Regions from separate parts of the Paenibacillus sp. 2KB_22 genome, predicted to be linked through region 3. Evidence: riboswitches for the same ligand, from Rfam matches in the RefSeq annotation. Region 3 holds a riboswitch; each other region holds the start of a gene.
What was found. A riboswitch is a leader RNA that binds a small molecule or an ion and turns the genes downstream of it on or off. The one in region 3 is predicted to bind cobalamin.
Positions count from the first base shown of each region.

Region 1: it holds a riboswitch for cobalamin, as region 3 does, so the genes downstream of both, nikB (nickel ABC transporter permease) here and cobJ (precorrin-3B C(17)-methyltransferase) in region 3, are expected to answer to the same signal.
Region 2: it holds a riboswitch for cobalamin, as region 3 does, so the genes downstream of both, AB4111_RS09155 (ABC transporter substrate-binding protein) here and cobJ (precorrin-3B C(17)-methyltransferase) in region 3, are expected to answer to the same signal.

Region 1 covers NZ_JBFRHG010000008.1:152,455-159,613, forward strand. The annotation lists gene AB4111_RS28130 (histidine kinase) at 1-57, shown strand, start outside; gene AB4111_RS28135 (ATP-binding protein) at 65-1,657, shown strand; gene AB4111_RS28140 (response regulator) at 1,659-2,360, shown strand; gene AB4111_RS28145 (alpha-glucosidase/alpha-galactosidase) at 2,479-3,780, opposite strand; gene AB4111_RS28150 (AraC family transcriptional regulator) at 3,985-4,812, shown strand; cobalamin riboswitch at 4,890-5,082, shown strand; gene nikB (nickel ABC transporter permease) at 5,250-6,188, shown strand; gene nikC (nickel transporter permease) at 6,189-7,022, shown strand; gene AB4111_RS28165 (ABC transporter substrate-binding protein) at 7,037-7,159, shown strand, end outside.
Region 2 covers NZ_JBFRHG010000001.1:2,069,926-2,077,084, reverse strand. The annotation lists gene AB4111_RS09180 (lipoate--protein ligase) at 1-644, opposite strand, end outside; gene cobD (threonine-phosphate decarboxylase CobD) at 834-2,024, shown strand; gene AB4111_RS09170 (adenosylcobinamide amidohydrolase) at 2,021-2,857, shown strand; gene cbiB (adenosylcobinamide-phosphate synthase CbiB) at 2,895-3,875, shown strand; gene AB4111_RS09160 (histidine phosphatase family protein) at 3,866-4,552, shown strand; cobalamin riboswitch at 4,699-4,848, shown strand; gene AB4111_RS09155 (ABC transporter substrate-binding protein) at 5,296-6,294, shown strand; gene AB4111_RS09150 (FecCD family ABC transporter permease) at 6,291-7,159, shown strand, end outside.
Region 3 covers NZ_JBFRHG010000003.1:543,727-550,885, reverse strand. The annotation lists gene AB4111_RS21305 (sirohydrochlorin chelatase) at 1-891, opposite strand, end outside; gene cobJ (precorrin-3B C(17)-methyltransferase) at 1,184-3,115, opposite strand; cobalamin riboswitch at 3,518-3,707, opposite strand; gene AB4111_RS21295 (uroporphyrinogen-III synthase) at 3,905-4,744, opposite strand; gene AB4111_RS21290 (GerAB/ArcD/ProY family transporter) at 4,875-6,077, opposite strand; gene AB4111_RS21285 (hypothetical protein) at 6,133-6,354, opposite strand; gene AB4111_RS21280 (Ger(x)C family spore germination protein) at 6,347-7,159, opposite strand, start outside.

The DNA.
Region 1 (7,159 bases), on a different contig from region 3:
CGGCATCTGGATGTATTAATCGTTGCAGATTACGATTATGAACGGAACGGGATGTGAATGGATTTTGTCTGAACGAATAAGAAAAGAAACGCAGGCATCCCATGGAAAAAGGGTTCCGGCATATGTATGGGTGACGCTTGGGGTGACGCTGCTAACTTTGCTGCTTCATGCCATTGGCATGAGTGGTGATCTGGTTAACGTAGCTCTTGTATACCTGTTTCCCGTTCTAGTGAGTGCTGTGTATTGGGGAATGGGTCCAGCTGTATATGCCGCGAGTTTTAGTGTCATTATGTTTGACTTCTTTTTTGTACCGCCATATCTGAGCTTTACGGTTGAGGATTTGAGATATCTCATCTCCTTTGTCGTGTATCTTGCGGTGGCGATCCTGACAGCAAGTCTTGCAGGTCGGTTGCGACAACAACTGGAGATGGTAAAAGCACGTGAAGCCACAACTAATTCCCTGTACGCATTGAGTCGTCAGATGACAGCCATTACGGATCTGAACACGTTGCTGGTTAACATTGCAACTCAGGTTTCGCTCACCTTGGGCAAACCAGCAGCTGTGTATCTTCCCGATGGTCAGGGGGACCTACTGGTTACAAGTTCTTCTTCACCCGCATCAGAAGGGGAAAAGGATAGCTGGGGGGATGGAGAGTCGGAGATTGCCATTGCCAAATGGGTGTATCATCACGGACAGATCGCAGGTAAGGGATCATCCGCTTTACGGGAATCTCCCGGACTATATGTACCTCTATGCACAGAGGAGCAGACACATGGCGTACTCGCCGTGAGCATGGACGCTGGCGAGTCTCATGAGCAGCAAGAGCAGCTTCTTCTGTTGGAGGCATGTGGTGGACTGGCGGCAGGTGCCATTGCCCGAGTGAAGCTGGCGGAAGAGGCCCGATTGGCGCAGATCACTGCTGAATCAGAGCGTATACGCACAGCGCTGCTGGACTCTGTCTCTCATGAATTGCGTACGCCCCTAACTGCCATTATCGGTTCGGCTACGGGATTGTTGGAGAATGATACTCTTTTTACACCCGAGGATCGGAGAGAATTAACAGGCAACATTCGGGATGGAGCCTTGCGCATGAATCGTCTCGTCACGAATCTGCTGGGTATGGTTCGGCTGGAGAGCGGCATGTTGCAACTGAACCGGAAATGGTGTGACGTGGGAGACATAATTAGCGTTGTACTGACACAAGTTCGGGAATTCAGTCCGCATCGCAACATTCAAGTTGAACTGCCTGATGATCCGGCCTTCATCTACGGAGATGAAGTATTGCTGGAGCAGGTGCTGGTCAATATCGTCAGCAACGCCATCAAATATTCGCCTGATGAGAGCCAGATTGTCATCACTGTGACGAGTAATAAGAGTCCAAGTCAATTGACGATCTGGGTAGCTGATCAAGGTGTCGGTATACCGGAAGCGGAAAGAATACGTATATTTGATAAGTTCTATCGCTCAGAGTCTACTCAGCATGTCACAGGAACAGGGCTTGGTCTGGCGATCTGCAAAGGCATTGTGGAAGTCCACGGAGGTACCATTGTGGCAGAGCCGAATCCGGGCGGGGGAACGAGAATGCGCATAGAACTCCCCATGGAGGCTCACGGATCGCGGTTTCCCTATTCAGAACAAGGAGAGGTTGAAGAATAACATGAACGCACCACTAGGGGCTCGTATACTGGTGATCGATGATGAGCCGCAGATTCGCAAATTGCTCAAGGTCACTCTTCAGGCACACCAATTCGAACTCCACGAGTGTGGAGAGGGCGAAGAGGGTGTTATTCAGGCGAGTATTGTACATCCGGATCTGATCATCCTTGATCTCGGTTTGCCAGGCATGTCTGGCATGGAGGTACTTCGCCGCATTCGCGAATGGTCGCAAGTCCCGATCATTGTGCTGACAGCGAAGGATCAGGAGGGAGACAAAATTGCCGCGTTGGATGGTGGTGCAGATGATTATGTGACCAAACCATTCGGAATGGGTGAGTTGGTCGCCCGTATTCGGGTGGCGCTGCGTCATGTAGCCAAAACGACGGATGAGCCAATACTGCGCTTCGGAGCACTGACGGTTGATCTGGCCCAAAGGCAGGTCGAACTGGAGGGGAATTTGGTGAAATTAACCCCAACGGAATATGAGATGCTGAAGGTGCTCGCCTCGAATGCGGGGAAGATAATCACCCAGCGTCAGCTTTTGCAGCAAGTATGGGGAGGGCATCATCATGAGTCCGACAGCCATTATCTTCGGGTATATGTGGGACATCTGCGCAAGAAATTAAATGAAGATCCAACCAAGCCCCGATATATTCAGACGGAGCCTGGCATTGGTTATCGCTTTTTGCTTCCTGCCGAATAAGGTTTAAGGGAGCAGCGAGACATTTCTTAATAGTGATGTGATGCACGCCTCAGCGGGTGAGCGTCATTGAAGAGCAAAACACCGTCCCCTTTGGCTGCAAAGGAACGGTGCTTTTATATTATGACGTGTATTTTGGCAACCAGTCGCCGTGAGCCTCAATCAACTCATCACACATCGCTACGATGTCATCGATAGACAGCTCGGCAGCCGTGTGTGGATCAAGCATTGCCGCATGATAGATATGTTCCTTTTTGCCCGTGATTGCCGCTTCAATGGTCAGCAGTTGCGTATTGATGTTTGTCCGGTTCAATGCCGCGAGTTGTGGAGGCAGATCTCCAATGTACGTAGGGCTGATCCCTGATCCATCGACCAGACAAGGTACCTCAACACATGCCTCACGCGGCAGGTTCGTAATCAGTCCGTTGTTCATGACGTTGCCGCCAATCTTGTACGGGTTATTCGTCTCCATGGCTTCAATAATATGCGATGCGTATTCACGGCTGCGGGTATGTTCAATATTTTCGCTGGCAAACAGCTTGGTACGCATTTCTTTCCAGCCTTCAATCTGGTTCACACAGCGGCGTGGATACTCATCCAGTGGAATGTTGAAGCGTTCAATCAGCTCCGGGTAATTCCGCTTGATGAAGTAAGGGTGGTACTCGGCATTATGCTCGGACGATTCCGTTACATAATAGCCAAATCGCTGCATCAACTCAAAACGGACCATGTCGTCATGCTGTTCTTTCTGCTTTTCCTTCGCCAGACGTTTAATCTCGGGGTACAGATCCTGCCCGTCTTTTGTAACTTCGAGCAGCCACGCCATGTGGTTAATTCCTGCAACCTTAGCCACAACACCTGTCTGATCCATTCCCAGTGCATCGAACAGATGTGGTACACATACCTGCACACTATGACACAAACCTACGGTTTTGATCCCACCATGCACATTCATGACGTTGGTAAGCACGGCCATCGGGTTGGTGTAGTTCAGGAACCATGCATCCGGACACACTTCCTGCATATCCCGGGCAAAATCCAGCATGACCGGAATCGTCCGCAAATTACGGAAAATTCCACCGATACCTAGGGTATCTGCAATCGTTTGACGTAGTCCGTATTTCTTCGGAATCTCGAAGTCCGTAATGGTACATGGATCATATCCACCGACCTGGATGGCGTTGATGACATATTTGGCCCCGCGCAGCGCTTCTTTGCGGTCCTGATATACGTTAACGACGCAACGACTTCCGAGTGAACGGGCCAGACTGGTCAGCAAACGCTCGGAATCGCTCAGACGTTCAGCATCGATATCGAACAATGCCAGCTCAAAATCCTGCAGTGCTTCGGTCATCATGACATCACCCAATACATTTTTGACAAAGACGGTGCTTCCCGCACCGAGAAACGTAATTTTGTTCATCTTAAGTTAAGCCTCCCTGAAAAATGTTGTACCCCAACTATAGGCCGATTCGGCACATATAACTATGGCTCAACCCCTCTCAAACATGGCATAATCCCATTTTTGTTTCCGTTTTCAACTAATATTTATGTCCTTTAGCTGTTATAATTTAATTAGACATACAGATGGTGAGCCTCGGAAGGAAACAAGGAGGGAGGGCATAAAATGAGAAAAATAGAGATGAATGTGGTAGCCACGGACTGGACACAGATGGAACTGGTCTTGTTGTTCTTCGGGTGGGAGGCGTGTGAACCCGCCCATTATTGGGGACCGGGTGTACGTGATTCCTATATTGTGCATTACATCCATGAAGGACGGGGCATCGTGTACATGGGGGATCAGGAATACAAGCTTAGCGAGGGACAGGGGTTTATCATTTTCCCGGACACGCTTATTCATTATGAGGCAGATCCGCAGGAGCCCTGGACGTATTCGTGGTTCGGCTTCAAAGGTGTACAAGCCAAAGCATTCATGCAACGTGCCCAACTGAGCCCGGAGCGCCCGATATATGATGCCCATGATACGATTACGATGGAACAGTTGTATACGGAGATGGTCCAAGCTTCCACGCGATCGGAAGGCGATGTGTTGAACCAGAGTCTCTTGTACCGTTTGATGGCAGAACTCATCTCTTCTTCACCTGTGAAGGAAGATATAGGGCAGCTCCTTTCGAACAAAGAAACGTACATCCGGCAGGCGGTGCAGTTTATGGAGAACAGGTACAGTCAGCGAACTTCCATTTTGGATATTGCCCAAGCTGTGGGGTTGGATCGCACGTATCTATCAGGATTGTTCAAAGAGCGATATGGCATGTCGCTACAGTCATTTTTTCTGGAGTACCGTATGAATAGGGCTGCCGAACTTCTCCAGAATCCAGGGCTGTCGGTCAGTGAAGTGGCCCATTCTGTCGGTTATACGGACCCCTTATTGTTTTCCAAGATGTTTAAGCGTGTGACGGGCGTATCTCCGAAGGGGTCGAGAATTCGCGATTAGACGCACCTAGTGTTTCAAATTTAAAAGAAAAGTTTTGATCATTAAACGTTGTCCCGCTATACTGATACAGAAGTGTAATTGAATATGTGGAACTTGGTGCTTTGCCCGTCAGGGTGGAAGCTTAATAGGGAAGTCCGGTGTAATACCGGCGCGGTCCCGCCACTGTAACAGAGGAGTCAGGTAGCGATAATCCACTGGTTTAGACCGGGAAGGAGCTGCAAGTGACGATGATTCTGGAGCCAGGAGACCTGCCAAGTTTAACAAACACAGTAGTACCCTACGGGAGATAGGAAGGTGTTTAGAGAGCATGATTTTTTCTGAAAATCTGTTTATTTAAGGCGTCCTCATCCAGTAACACGGAGAGGGACGCCTTTTTTGTTATGGGCGAAGAACATCATGACACATACATAGAGTTTTGGGGAAGGACGTTAGAGCACTTGAGCAGATATATCGTTAAACGATTAATACAACTGGTAGTCGTATTGTTCGGCATCACGTTCTTGACGTTCCTGCTAACCTACCTGTCTCCTGGAGATCCAGCCAGACTCATGCTTATGTCTACAGGGGTAACGCCATCCGATGAGCTGGTCAGGCAGGTGAGGTCGGAGCTTGGATTGGACGAGCCCTTTCTCTACCGATACGGGACATGGTTGGGACAGGTGCTGACTGGAGACTTCGGTACATCATATAAATACAATCGTCCAGTACTGGACGTGTTGATGGCACGTCTCCCGGCAACGCTTTGGCTAACAGGAAGCGCCATGTTTCTGGTTATACTGGTTTCCTTTCCATTGGGGATGCTGTCGGCTGTCTATCGTAACAAATGGCTTGATCACGTCATTCGTCTGTTCTCTTTTGCCGGATTATCGATGCCCAGCTTCTGGTTGGGTATGCTGCTCATGTTGGTCTTCGGTGTACAGCTGAAGCTGCTGCCGGTAATGGGTAATTCCGGATGGTATAGCCTGATTCTGCCTGCATGTACACTCGCGATTCCACTTGTTGCCCAGTACAGCAGACAGATTCGTGCGGTCCTGCTTGAGGAGACAAGCCAGAACTATGTGATCGGAGCCATATCCAGAGGTGTGAAGGAATCGATCATTATTTTGCGTCATATTCTTCCCAATGCCCTGCTGCCGATCGTTACCCTAATGGGCATGACAACAGGTGCTTTGTTAGGTGGTGCAGCGATTGTGGAAAGTTTATTTGTGTGGCCGGGCGTTGGACAGATGGCTGTAGATGCGATTTTCACAAGGGATTATCCGCTGATTCAGGGGTATGTCATCTGGATGGCGATCATATATGTCACCCTGAATCTGCTGGTCGATATATGGACTCATCTTCGTGATCCCCGAATCCGACTGGAAGTGGATATATAGATGAGAGCCTTCAGACTTGTATTACTGCAGAATCGCTGGTTCACCTTCCTGCTGTCTCTGACCGCCTTCTGGATTATTCTTGCCATGGTTGCACCGCTGCTTGCACCACACGATCCACTTGCAACGAACTTTGCCAAAGTGTTGCAGCCATCCAGCGCCGAGTATCCTCTTGGAACCGATCAACTGGGCCGCTGTGTATTATCTCGTCTTCTGTACGGTGCACGTACCTCGCTGCTGCTCACCTTTATGATGATTGGCATCGTGTTTGTGCTAGGTGTAGCGATTGGAGTCATCGCCGGTTTCGCTCGGGGTGTGACGGATATGGTGCTCATGCGCCTGTCTGATACATTAATGGCATTTCCGGGACTAATTTTTGCGATCGCTGTGGTGGGGATGCTGGGGCCGGGATTGTTCAATACGGTGCTGGCATTGTCGGTTGTCTGGTGGGCGAAGTATGCACGGATGGCCAGAAGCCTGGTGATATCCCTTCAGCAAAAGGAATATGTCGCTGCCGCTGCTTTCAGCGGAGCACGTAAAATACAGATCATTGGCAGGACGATCCTGCCCAATATGATGTCTCCAATCATCGTCATGGCGATGATGGATGTGGGTGGTATGATGCTGTCGATCTCGGGGTTGTCCTTTCTTGGGCTTGGCGCGCAGCCTCCGAACCCCGAGTGGGGGGCCATGTTAAATGAAGGCAGAAGATATCTGCAGACTGCACCATGGTTGTTAATTTATCCGGGTCTGGCGATATTTAGCACCGTCATTATTTTTAATTTACTGGGAGACAGCCTGCGAGATGTGCTTGATCCCAAGAAAAATACAGCTTAACTGGAGGAACCAGAATGAAGAGGAATATTCAAAAATCAATGCTGCTCACCCTCATATCCATGTGGGTTGTGTTCTTGCTTGCAGCTTGTGGCACCGCCAATAATCCATCGACCTCGTCTGGTGCAACGGAGAAGTCG
Region 2 (7,159 bases), on a different contig from region 3:
ACGTCCTGTGGCTCCATTCTGAAAATGTGACGTAACAGCTCATCGCGGAACTGCTCAATCGTCAGGTTGGTGTCAATCAGATCCCGTATGTTGGCGACCCGACTGCGCACGGACTTGGTGCTCTTGGATTTGAATTTCTCGGGATTGACGTTCAGGGAAGCCTGAACATGCTCCAGATTCAGATCAAACATCAAGGTGCCATGACTGAACATACGCCCACGCGTGGAAAACTGGGCATTGCCCGAAATTTTCTTTTCACCCACTTGCAGATCATTACGCCCGGTCAACTCAGCATTTACACCAAGCTCGTGCAATGCTTCAACGACAGGCTGGGTAAACTTGCGGAAATTGTGGAAGGATTGACCGTCATCGGCTGTAATAAAACTGAAATTCAGGTTGCCCAGATCGTGATATACCGCTCCGCCTCCCGATAGACGACGAACCACCTGCACACCGTTATCCTGAACGTACTCGATATTAATTTCTTCAATGGTATTTTGATGCTTTCCGATGATGATCGACGGACGGTTGATGTAGAACAGCAGATAGCTGTCATCCTCCATCGGCAGATGTTTCAGAATGTACTCCTCAATCGCCAGGTTTACAGAAGGATCTGTAATGCCCTGATTGTCTACAAACAGCATGGTCATTCCTCCATTAATGTATGTGAGGGATTGCTAGTCCCTTATGTAGTGAACCTTGTATATCAAACGGAACCGAAATTCCTCTTCTATTGTAAACGAATTATGGTTGGGACACAAAGAAAACAGGATTGACCCACACCTCCCGTGCCATCCATAATAAAAAGGACATACAGAAAGGATGACGGAAGAATGACCGGTTATATCGAAGTGTTCGGACATGGCGGGGACGTGGAGACGGCTGCGTCACGATTCGGGAGGGCCGCCACTGATTTTCTGGATTTCAGTGCCAACATTAATCCGCTCGGTCCGCCCAGAGAGGTGCTGGAGGCTATACAGCAAGGATTGCAGTCGGTAATTCGGTATCCCGATCCGGGGCATCGGGGATTCAAAGCACTGCTGAGCGAGCGTCTTGGTGTGATGCAGGAGCAGATTTCCGTGGGCAACGGTGCAGCCGAGAGTATGGCGCTCATTCTGCTGGGGCTTGCCCCGCGCAAGGTGGGTACGGTGGAACCGGGATTCTCGGAGTACCGGGCGTTGGCCCGACAATTCGGTGCCGAGGTTGTGCATACGGAGGGCAGGGAAGAGCTGGCGTGGCGAGCGGAACCCAATGACATTGAGCAGCTCATGGAAAAGGTAGACCTGCTCTTCCTTGGCCAGCCCAACAATCCGAACGGTGTACAATATCCGCTTGAAGTATTGCAAAGACTTGCCCGTAAAGCAGAAAAAACGGAAACCGTACTCGTCATTGACGAGGCCTTTATCGATTTTATTCCGGTAGCCCGGCGCCAGTCCCTGGCAGCACATCTGAACGACTATCCAAATGTGATCATCATTCGTTCGATGACGAAGTTTTATGCCATTCCGGGCTTGCGTCTAGGATATGCTTTGGGCCGTGCGGAATATATTCAGGCAATGACGAAGAAACAGGTGACCTGGAGTGTCAACGGTCTGGCGCTTATGGCAGGTGAAGCCTGTCTGCGCAGTGGAGAACGGTACGAACTGGAGACCCTATCACAGATCACGCGGGAACGGGGACATCTCATCGCTGGGCTGCAGGCGTATGGATGTGCGGTGACACCGGGAGAGGCGAACTTTATTTTGGCACGTGTGCCGGCCCCTTGGACAGCAGCATCCATGCAGGAGGCGCTGGGGCAAAGGGGTATCCTGATTCGCAGCTGTGCCATGTATCCGGGGCTTGACGAAGGCCATGTGCGTTTCGCGGTCAAGGATGCAGACGCCAATGCTACTTTGCTCGAAGTGCTGGGCAGCGTGTTGGAAACCAAGGGATATCCAAATGTCGATCAGTCTTCCATTCATGAATCCAGTCAGCAGGAGAAGGCGAAAGATTCGGAACAGGAACAGGGAGGGAAGCGGCAATGACACTCCCGTTTTATAACTACTTTACGAATGGAGAAACAGACGAGAATGAGTATGCGGCCTTTTCCTGGCCAGGACTGAACATATCTGCACATGAACGACATATCAAAGCACAGAGTCCAAGGGCAGCCCAAGCGCTGTCGAATGCGGTATATGGCGGCGGGATGCTTGAACTGGATCGCATATTTAACATCTATGTGGACAGGCATTACCGCTGTGATGATCCGCCGCGTGATATCGAACAAGCGCTGAACGAATGGCAAGAGCCGCGGGATCAATGTGCCGGATTATTGACGGCCGTAAGGCTGGAGCATACTTCCATTCAGGAATATACAAGTGATGAATTTGGCCTTCTGTGCTGTACCACTGCGGGTGTATCAAATGCCGCACGAGCGGGGTCGGAGAGAACGGTATTTGATGCGGCAGGAAATAAGACGATGTCTTCCGGCAGGGAGCGCTCTGCTCCTTCAGCACGGAATCTGACGATGCCATCCTATGTCCCAGGTACAATTAACATCATGCTCTGGTTGAATGGACGCATGACCAGCGGGGCAATGGTGAATGCAGTACAGACGGCGGTGGAAGCCAAAGCGGCAGCGCTGGCGGATGCGGGGGTTCTGGATTCGGAGAACGGGTTGCCCGCCACCGGCACCACAACTGATGCCATTGTATTTGCGGTACGTCAGGCAGTGGAGGAAACACAACCGATGATCGCTTATGCCGGGACAGCGACTACGGCAGGGGCGGCGATTGGCAGACTGGTATACGACACGGTGACGGAGAGCCTTCAGGCCGGACTGTACGGAAAGAGAGGATCAGGCACAAATGACTTTTGAGGTGGAGCATCTATGGACTTGGCCGTTCTGGACAGGCATGGCGGGAGCCTGGATTATTATACTGGCGTACCTGTTGGACCGATGTATCGGAGATCCGCGCTGGATTCCCCACCCGGTGATTGGCATGGGAAAAGGCATCTCGGCGTTGGAGCGTGTCATTCGCTCGCGTGTGAGCACAGATTCGGGGCTGAAGAGAGCAGGGCTGTTGTTTCCGATTGTGATCGCGGGGGGGTCTTTTGCCATCACGTGGGGACTTGTATATGTGCTTGGGCTGATTCATCCTGTCATTGCGGTGGCAGCTGAAGTAGTGCTCATCGCAACGACCATTGCTTCAAAAGGGCTTAAGGATGCAGGTATGGAAGTGTATCGTCATCTGAAGCAGCAGGATTGGCCGGCGGCCAGACGTTCACTGGGCATGATTGTTGGACGTGATACAGCGCATCTGGATGAACCGGAGGTTGTGCGGGGAACGGTAGAGACGGTTGCCGAAAATATCGTTGATGCCATTGTATCCCCGTTATTCTATGCGCTTATTGGAGGCGCTCCGCTTGCTATGGCTTATCGTGCCGTCAACACGCTGGATTCCATGGTTGGATATAAAAATGACAAGTATTTGCATCTTGGCTGGGCCTCGGCCCGTCTGGATGATGTGGCGAACTGGATACCTGCCCGGTTGACCGCGATGCTATTAATCGTGGGTGCGTGGGTGATGAAGATGGACGCCAAAGGAGCAGCACGCATGGTCGCACGGGATGCAAGACTGCATCCAAGTCCGAATAGCGGTTTTCCCGAATCAGCGGTGGCTGGAGCACTGGGCATCCGGCTTGGTGGACATAACGTGTATCATGGAGTTGCTTCGTTTCGCGCCTACATGGGGGAGGCCAAACGGCCGATGGAAGCCGAGGATATTGTGCGAACATCACGCCTGATGTTCTGGTCGGCAGGGGCTTTTGTTGTACTGTGCGTGTTCATAACGCTGGGTATGTGGCTGGCAGGAGGGACGCTGTTATGGCCGTAAATGAAGGAAATGCAGGCAATGAAGTACATAGGGATCAACCCGGTCCGCTGAAACGAAACATTCTGTGGGTCCGTCACGGGACAACGCTGTGGAATGTGGAAAAAAGATACCTGGGGCATACCGACATCGGTCTGCTGCCAGATGCCAAAGAAGAACTGGCTCCGCTTCATGAACAATTGAGCAATGTTCCGTGGAACGAGCTATATTGCAGTGATCTTCTTCGCTGCCGGCAGACGCTGGAACAGATTCTTCCTGATGCCAGCGGACAGGTGAAGTTCGACTCGCGCCTGCGCGAGAATGATTTTGGACAGTGGGAAGGGCTGACGTATGAGCAGCTCAAGGATAACCCTGTGTACCGAAGCTGGATTGATGCGCCGCAGAAGGTCACTCCGCCCGGTGGGGAATCGTGGCAGGAGTTTACGGGGCGAATGGATTCCTTTCTTCAAGAGATGTTGTTGGAGGGTCGTCCTTCGATCCACGTTGATGAGGGGCAAGTTCCTACCATGGTTGTGGTTACGCATGGTGGTGTCATCCGGTATGCCTTGTCCCGTCTGATTGCCGGGCTTGGGTTCTGGGATACACATGTCGTACCGGGACAGGCGATTCAGGTTCAGCTTGATCGACAGGGGAATCAATGGTTTGGCAGCAGAGTGACTTTTCCGCCAATCGGGTTGTAAGGATGTACAATATACCCTATAATCACAACAGAAGTGTGACTTCAGCATGGATACAGATACGCTCAGGCAGTGAAGCCTCAACGAGTATGCAACATGCAGAAATTACACGGCAATGGTTTACCATATCAGCGACCAAGGGTCCCGCGTGTGAAGGCTGTTTTCATGGCAGATTAGTACGAGTCGTGAAACACACAAGGGTGAAATGGGGAAGTCGGTGCAAATCCGGCACGGTCCCGCCACTGTAAAACAGGATGATTCCTGTAAGTCAGGTTACCTGCCCTGGACGTACAAACCGGTGTTCCTTCGAGGAAAGGACAGCGTTTCGGGCTATTCTATGCGCATGGACAACCTTTGGTTGAACATGTACAGATCGCCATATGCGAGACGTCATCCCTGATCCTGGACGTATGGATTGGGGATTTTTTATTGTTCATGTAAGATGAACGAGACCAATTTTACACGAGGTCACTACGATTGCAGTACCATCTTCCGATCGCTGTTATCCCCAGATTTTTTGATGCCCTTTTTGAAAGGGGAAATCCGGTGATAAGCGTATGCTTCCGATTTAGCTTTCTTGTAGAAAGCTTTAAGCGAACACTTCGTTTCTTCAGATCGGTTCTGCACTCTCCGTTAACGTGTAAATGTTGCAGTTCAAACCTTATACAGGAACACCAAGGCATGGGAGCAGGAGTTTAAGCACGATGCAAGAAAATAGCACAAATAGAGAAGGGGAGAATAACAGAATGAATTTCAAGAATTGGAAAAGCGTAGCGTCCCTGCTAAGTGCAGCGGCACTCGCACTGGCTTTGGCCGGATGTGGCAATGCAACAACGAACGAGGGCACAGGTACTTCACAGCAACCGGCACAGGAGCAGTCCCAAGGCCAGGCGCAGACGGACCTCAAAACACAATATCCACTTACCGTTACAGATGCAACGGGTGAATCGTTTACTTTTGAAAAGGCGCCAGCCAAAATTGTATCCGTGTCTCCGGCTGAGACAGAGTCCCTGTTTGCCCTTGGATTGGATGAACAGATCGTTGGTGTATCCGACTATGATGATTATCCTGAAGCAGCAACAACCAAAGCGAAAATGGGCGGGATCACCAAGCCCAATGAAGAGTCCATCATTGCAGCTGAAGCCGACATCGTCTTCACAGGTATCTCGATGAGCGAGGATGCCGTGAAGAAGCTGCGCGAGTTGGGTATTACCATTTTCAAAACGGATCCTAAATCCATCGACGATGTGATGAACAATATCGAAACCTTCGGTAAAATCACCGATCATCAGGAAAAAGCACAAGAAATCATCACTCAGATGAAACAGGATGTGACGGATGTAACCGAAGCGGTGAAGGCCGTTAAAACGGAAGATAAGAAAAAAGTATACGTTGAGTTCTCCCCAGGCTGGACTGTAGGTAAAGGCGAATTCATGGATGAACTCATCACTGTAGCCGGAGGTAGCAATATTGCTTCGGACAAAGAGGGCTGGTATGAAATTAATGAAGAAAACGTGATTGCCTCCAACCCCGATGTGATCCTGTATGCCAACGATGTGATTGATGAGAACTCCAAAACACTGGATCAAATCATCAAGGCGCGCAGCGGCTGGGATCAAATTACTGCTGTGAAAAATGACGCGGTTATTGGCCTGGATGCCAACCTGCTGAGCCGTCCGGGTCCACGGGTAACTCAAGGGTTGAAAGAAGTAGCCAAAACGATCTACCCTGACTTGTTCCAATGAGTAAAAAGCTGATCCTGTTCGGGACGACGGGCATGGTGCTGCTGGTGCTCACTGTGCTCATCTGCACGGGCATTGGTTCAGTAGCGTTGCCAATCCGGGATATTGCAGGTATTCTGATTCACAAAATTCCCTGGGTAGGCGACTGGATTACACCGGATTGGAATAAGGCGGCCGAACAGATTATCTGGAAAGTCCGTTTTCCGCGCGTACTGCTTGCTGTGCTCGTGGGTGCTTCACTAGCCATTGCGGGTGCGGGCTTCCAGGGGGTGCTGCGTAATCCGCTGGCCGATCCGTTTACGCTGGGTGTATCATCCGGTGCATCGGTGGGGGCTGCTTTCCTGATTTTCTTCGGATTGCAGTATGCACTGATTGGAATCTGGACCTTACCCTTGATTGCATTTTTGACGGGTGTAATCACGTTATGGTTTGTTATGGCACTGGCTCGTGAAGGGCGCAAAATACCTACACATAGCCTCATTCTGGCTGGTGTGGTCATGCAAAGTTTCCTGGGCGCAGTTGTTTCCTTCCTGTCGACCATGTCGAAACAGACGATTAATGAAATTATATACTGGACGATGGGAAGTCTGGCTCTGCGTGGGTGGTCGTATACGGCCATCCTTTTCCCGTATTTTCTGTTAGGGCTGGTCTTTCTCTGGAGCCGGGCACGCTCGTTGAATGTGCTTGCGCTGGGAGAACGTCAAGCGGCACATATCGGGATTGGCGTGGACAGGCTTAAGCTGTCCGTGCTGGCAGTCGGCACACTGCTGACCGCAGGTGCTGTCTCGGTATCAGGTGTCATCGGATTTGTTGGATTAGTGATCCCGCATATGTTGCGGCTGCTGGTGGGGCCGGATTATCGACTGCT
Region 3 (7,159 bases):
ATGATCGTGGTCATGCCCATGGTCGTGATCATGATGGTGGTGATGGTGTTTGGCTGCTTCAAGTCTGAATTGGCAGTTATCACAGTTGGCTGTTACACGTCCATATAACCCCTCATGAGCCCGCTCCAGTACCAGTTCAACTAGCTTCGGGTGGAAGCCAAAATATCCGCCAACCTCGACCTGAATGTCTGGATGTGCCGCTGCAAATTCTGCGGTCATTTCATCAATACGCTTGATCAGTACACCTGTGAACAGGAAATAAGGCATGATGATGATTTTCTTCGCGCCAAGCAATAGACAACGCTCCAATCCATCCGGGAAAGAGGGCTGAGTCACGCCAATAAAGCTGCTTTCCGTCCACTTGTACGGCAGTTTCTCCCATAACATCCGGGTCATTTTGAAAAAGTCACTGTTGGCATCCGGGTCACTGCTTCCCCGTCCAAGCACCAGTACGGCGGTCTCTTCATCCGTCACCGGAGCAGGTGGAGCCGCTACGGCTGTACCGCCTTGGGATGCGACAAGTACAGGTTGTGCTTCTTGCAGACGGGTCTGCATGATCTGAACAACTTTCTCATGAACACCGATGGGACGACCATATACGAATTCCACCTGCGGATAACGTGCCTTGGCGCGGTCAATGGCGTTAGGAATATCAATCTTGGCATGACCGGCAGCAAACAGAATGATCGGCACCAACACAACACGTGTTGCACCTCGGTCCACACAAGCGGTAACACCTTCAGCAATACTTGGTCTCGTTAATTCCAGAAAACAGGTCTCCACCAACGTATTCTCTGGTGCCTTCGCTGCTACCTCATGTGCAAACTCCTTCAATTCCCGGTTCCCCTCAGGGTCACGGCTCCCGTGTCCCACCAACAATATTGCATCCATCTTTCGTTATTCCTCCCCCGTCTGACCCACAGATCAGACTTTTCATATTCATTTGGCATTCCAGTTCATCCGGCTAAAACTACGCCAAACCAGTCATTCCATCCATTCACCGCATTAATCGTAAAAATTAATTCATCTATGTCAGCTGAAATCCAGCGAATATTGCGAAATATTAGATAGGTCCTGACAGGCTACACCATCACGTCTCCACGAAAGAAGCCATGCAGGCAAGGACTCAATTAATACTTACTCAAGGCTTAGTTAGGTATTTAGTAAGGAATTAAGTATGGAATTAGTCACCACATATCGGGTTTACTTCCACAGTGACTGGTGCATCCACATGGCGGAAGCCCTGAATTACACCAACTCGTTTGAAGAACTTGTGGAATCGCTCATTCGGATGGCCTTTTTCCTTGTAATCGGCCACAATTCGTTCCACAATTCCACCAATCTGATCACCCGGGATTCCCTCCGCTACGGGCTGGGCAGGGTGAGCATTGCGGCCGAATTTCTTGCCACCGAGGAACAGGTCATATGCACCTTTGCGATACACGATGCCGATATCCTCCAGCACTGCCCCGTAACATGCCATACCGCAGCCATTCAGCGCCACACTTGTTTCTTTCGGTGCACCCAGTCCGCCTATCACGGCCTGTAAATGGTTAGCCATCGGGACAGCATCGTCCTTCTCCATATTGCAGAAGTCACAAGCCTTCACTTTGATGACATCGCCAATCGGTACAACGATAAAATTCGCTGCACGCAGCTCTTTAACCAGCGAGTCCGGTTCAAATGTCGGCACTCTCAGAATAATCTGGTGCTCCGGCGTGTACTCCAGTTCGCCGTCTTCACTTGCACACTGCGCCAGCAGCGCCATCTGGGCTGCGGTGAATTTTTTGTTGCCCACGCCGGGCGACACGCCGACTTCAAACAGCGGCGCCTTACGCCCAGGCTCGGGCACGGTGCGTACCGCCGTTGCGGTCGCAGCCTGCGGTGCACTTGCCTCTCGGCTCGGCGCTGCTGCATCCAGCCAGCGGCTCGCCGATTCGCCCGCTAGCGCGCCACCTGCCGCGAGCCGTGTCAGCGCCTCGGCGGCAAGCGCAGCTGCTCCGGCGCGTGGCGCTTCGGCGACTCCGCCCGGAGCGGCCTCTGCCGCAACGGGCGCAGGTCGCTCGCCAGCAAGCACGGCGGTGCCAGCGCTGCTCGCCGGGCTTGCCGCAGGCGTAGCGGCAGCTGCCCCTGCGACAGCGGGCGGCTGCCCTTGCGGAGCCGTGCCCGCTCCGGCGCTTGCGCCGCGCAGGGCTGGCTCCGCCTGTGGCTGCGCGGCCGATGCATCGCTGGCCGGGCTCTCGCCCGCTGCCTCGCCGGAGGCGGCAGAGCGGGCTTCCCTTGCGCCGAGCGACCATGGCTCGGCTTCTGTGCGTAGTCGCTCATGAGGTCTGAGCGACTGTTCCGCGGTGTTCAGCGTATATTTCCGCTGATACCCGCGCGGGGTGACCATGAGTCCTTCGTACATCATGGTCGAAGAGTTGCCGATAATCACGGTCGTCAGCATGCCGATATCATGATTCAGCATATCCTCCAGTGTGGTCATGACAACATCCTGACGCTCACGGTATGCACTTTTCACCAGACCTACCGGGGTCTGTGGGTCACGATAACGCAGAATCATTTCCTGTGTCTCCACGATCTGGCGTGTGCGCCGTCCACTGCGTGGATTGTACAGGGCAATGACAAAATCAGCGGACGCTGCGGCTTCGACCCGGCGAATAATGGTCTCCCACGGCGTAAGGTGATCACTAAGGCTGATCGTACATGCATCATGCATAACGGGGGCACCAAGCAGTGATGCACAGGACTGAATGGCCGATACGCCCGGAATAACTTCGACGGCAACACCCGTATCCGGCTTCCAGCCTTGCTCCATCAGCACCTCGTACACCAGTCCAGCCATACCATATACGCCTGCGTCACCGCTGGAAATTACGGCAACAATTTTGCCCATCTCCGCTTGTCTGACTGCTTCTTGTGCACGGCTTACTTCCTCCGTCATACCTGTGCGCACAATCGCTTGCCCGTTCAACAGAGGGCGAATAAGATCCACATAAGTGTTGTATCCGATAATTACCTCGCTCTCCTGAAGTGCTTCGAGTGCCCGCTTGGTGATATGTTCCATTGCTCCTGGACCGAACCCGATAATCAGCAGCTTGCCTTGATCTTGCATTACTTCTCCTCCTTCATCACACTTGTCGTACTGATCTAAACAGTGAAGAAGGGCGGCTATGCCGACCTTCTCCCCCACTGTACTGCATGTCCAACTCGTCAGCTCTGTTTACTCAGACTATCAACAAGGCTCTTACATCACCTGTTATGATCCAACTAATCTATTCTTCTACCTGCAATTTCCCTACATAGGGCAGGTATCACAAGGATGTACATTTATCTATAAAAACAAAAAAATCCCATCCTTGTAACGGATGGGATACGCATGTACGTACACTCAAGAACATAGTCCAGACTCCCTGAGGGTAGTCCTGTGACTATGTGGCCCAAGGGGGGCCAGCCAGGCGAACCGCTTGTTCGCCCATTTCCTGATTCTTCGTACACCACTCCTTTCCGCGAAGGGTTCGGTGACACATGCAAGGTAGGTCTCCTGGCTTTGGATCATCAGCTTCCTTTTCTGTCTTCCCCGGCTTTCCGAGTGACTTGGATCAAAAAGGGCTTCACCATTACAGTGGCGGGACCGCTCGGGACTTTCACCCGATTCCCTGTTACCTCTTGCTGCACGCAAGAGCACCTTGCTTGTTTTCATTCAATATTGTTTTCATAATAACACCGCGCAGGAAATAATGTCCATGCTTATGATACTTGTCCGTTCTTCTATTTTCAGACAAAACAGAAAAAAGTCCTGATCCAAAAAAACGGATCAGAACCTGATGTAACATATACATATAAGATTCGTTTTAAACCATGCATCTACCTAATGATTAAATACATCCATAGTCATTGATAACTATGATTGCAGGCCACTACTCTTGGCCGCACGCCCCGCAGCGAAGTAACGTCCAAGCTCAACGATGAGTGCTCCCATCTTCTCTTCCTCCGGAATGACCAGCGCCTCAATGCCTTCTTCACGCATGGAGTTTGCTGTAACTTTACCTACAGATGCAGGAATTACGCCTTGTCTGAAGGCAGCAAGCATCTGCTCAAGCTTGTCCTGGGAGGCCGCGTATTGCGTCAGGAATCTGACCTGAGGGCCACTTGTGAACGCAACGGCATCTACCTCGAACTTTAGAATTTCATTCAACAGCTGTTCCAGCTCTGCCTCTTCCGGCGGTACATGCCGGTAAGGGAGCACTTGTCTGACGATTGCACCTTGTTCTTCCAACCATGCGACGAGTTTGGGAGCTGTCTCCCCATGAAGCTGCAATATGACCTTTTTCCCTGCGAGATCATGTGGGGCGAATTCTCGAATGAGCCCGTCCGTGCTACCATCATCATCTCGTACCAGTGGTGTTAACTTGCGCTTTTTGAGCGCATTCACCGTCTTGTATCCCCTCGCTGCAATGGAGGATTCCGATAATACATCCAACAATTGTCCTGCGACTTCCATATCCTCAGCCATTTCAAACAATGCATCCAATCCCATACCCGTCGTCAACACCGCCCAGTCTGGCGGGTCTGAGATCCAGGATACCAACCCATCCCTGATACTCCGATCATCCAGGAATACAGTCCCTTGTGCCGGTCGCACAAGTGGGATTCCCCCCATTTTTTCAACCAGTATGGACATTTCTTTCGATTTTCGTGGTCCTGTCAATGCTACACGCACACCTGCCAAATGTTGAGCCATTCATGTTCCCCCCGTTAGTCCAGCCGAATGTTCATCAGTCTGACTACAGTATACAGGGTACTTCTGTGTAGGGAAACTGTGCTTACCCTATTTTTGCCCGTTCAGCTATAAGGATTTTTGATGAAATGTATCAGGAAGGCTGGAGTTCCCCACCATGAGAATCCTGCCTTCTTTTCTCTCCGTTCTTCTCCGAATCAGTGGATTCTTGTCCCTGTTCATGCTTCTCTTTCTTGGACTGCTCTCCCGACCTCTGGTGGGCAGATTCTTTTTTATCCTTTTTGCGAGGACGAAGGAAAAGAAACAGCACAATCGGGAACAGTACTTCAAAAACAATGGCAATCCATGTCCATTCCCGGGTAAAACGATACAACTGAATGGCGTTTCTGAAAAACCAGAATGCACAAACAAAGCCTAACAGTGCCACCGGACCAGTCAGGACCTTTCCGGAAACGTTTGGAATCATTCGCTTCAGTCCCCAACAGACAAAGTACAGATCAAATGCAATTTTGGTAATCATGGTAGGCAAGGTTGCCGCTGCCAGCGCCAGGTCAAACCGATCCAGGAAATCACTAATTTGCAGCTGCCTTGCAAGTTCATACGAAGGGTATACCAGTCTGGAGGCAATGGGCACACCAATCGACGTGATGGTTTCCACAAGAATCAACATCATCAGCAATCCCGAGATTATTATGCCCCATAACACAGACTTGAAGCGAAAATCACTGCCCTTGACGACAAAAGGCAAGGCGATCATCTCGCCGTAAAAAGAAAATATGTACCAACTCCCTTTGCCTACACCTGCCGTATCGACATGAAAATAGGGCATCAGATTGTCCATATTGATCTGCTTGATAAGCATGAAAGGCACAATGATAGAGTTCAACAGGAACAGGGTAACATAGAGTTCCGACATTCCGATCAACGAACCAAGCCCACCTCGGACGATAAATACCGCCATAATCATGAGGGACAATACCACAATGGATATCGGTGTTGTCTCCAGCAAGGTTATACTTACATAATCGCCAATTAATCGGATATCTCTTGCGAATATGAAGAAAAAAAACAAAATGTACATTACACCTGCGAGTCTTCCCATAAAGGGGAACCGGTCAGCAAGGGCCTCAAATAGATCCTGATTCGGAAATCTCCGCTGGATTCGGCTTACCATCCACATGGATATAATCATCACGAGAATAACTGGCACATACGAGAGATAAGCGTGCTGTTCCGCATAATAAATAGCCTGCGCATGGGGTTGAATCAACGTGCCCGTAATACTGAGCAGTAGCACGAGTAGTACAATCTGTCGAGAAGTCACACTTTGATTCATACCATACCTCCCTTCCATCATTCAATCTGTACTTCGCACCACCCCCAGTCCCCATCTACGGTAACGGTAAGAATCGCTGGATGAAATGACTGATCCATACCGATACAAAAAAGGTTTTACTTAAATGGGTTACATAGAGCCAAAGGCCTGTTCCTAATGCAATCAGACCGTAGGATAACCAGCGATTAATGGCTGCGGCCTGCTTCAGATGTCTAAAGTCCATCACAATGACAATGATGACCATCCCCAGATAGGTGAATAAAAGTGGTTTAATCATGTACGATATCCTCCTCAACGACACCGATCGGTTTATTGATTACCCCTACATTTTCAATAATGACGTGGGGAATAACGTTTACCTCAACATCAGGATAGATATCATCCCATCGATCTTTCATTTTGTCCCACTCTTTAGGCAATTGTTGATGGATCGACCGGCCGATCCCGAGAATATCGGCATGATATTTTTGCTGTATTAACCGAACTCCTTCAACGATATCCTCTTTTATTTTTTTGTGGATCGCGTCACTTAATTTCAGAATCTCTTTTTCACGCAGATCACCGTAATTCGATTCGTTATCTACTATCACGCCTTTGGCGTACAATTGAACGGTCACAGTAACCTTGTCATTCTTGACACTGGGGTGCAGTGAAGAATTGTTCTCGTTCAGCTTGATGAATATATCTCCTTCTCCGCGTGGAGCCTTGACCATAACTTCGGGCGCATTGGCTTCCCCCATAGCGAGAATTAAGGCATCGGCGGGAGCCTTGTCAATCATGCCAACCAGCTTGTCTTTCTTGAACACGGCCAATCCATCCAGCTTGATGTTTGTTTTCGCGTCCTTCCAATTTTTTGGAACATTTTCCACTTTTGAAGCAACAGGCAGGAATGGATCTACCCCATCACTAAGGATGGAATCGATGAACGTTTTAAGGGAACGTGGATTACGCATATTTAGAAAGCACAACTCTCTCACCATCTCAGATGGAAACTTCTCTATAGGTGCATCCGTATCCATGACTTCATATGCTGCGCCTTTCGTAACAACTGGTAATGCAGAGAATCGGTTGAGCGGGTACCG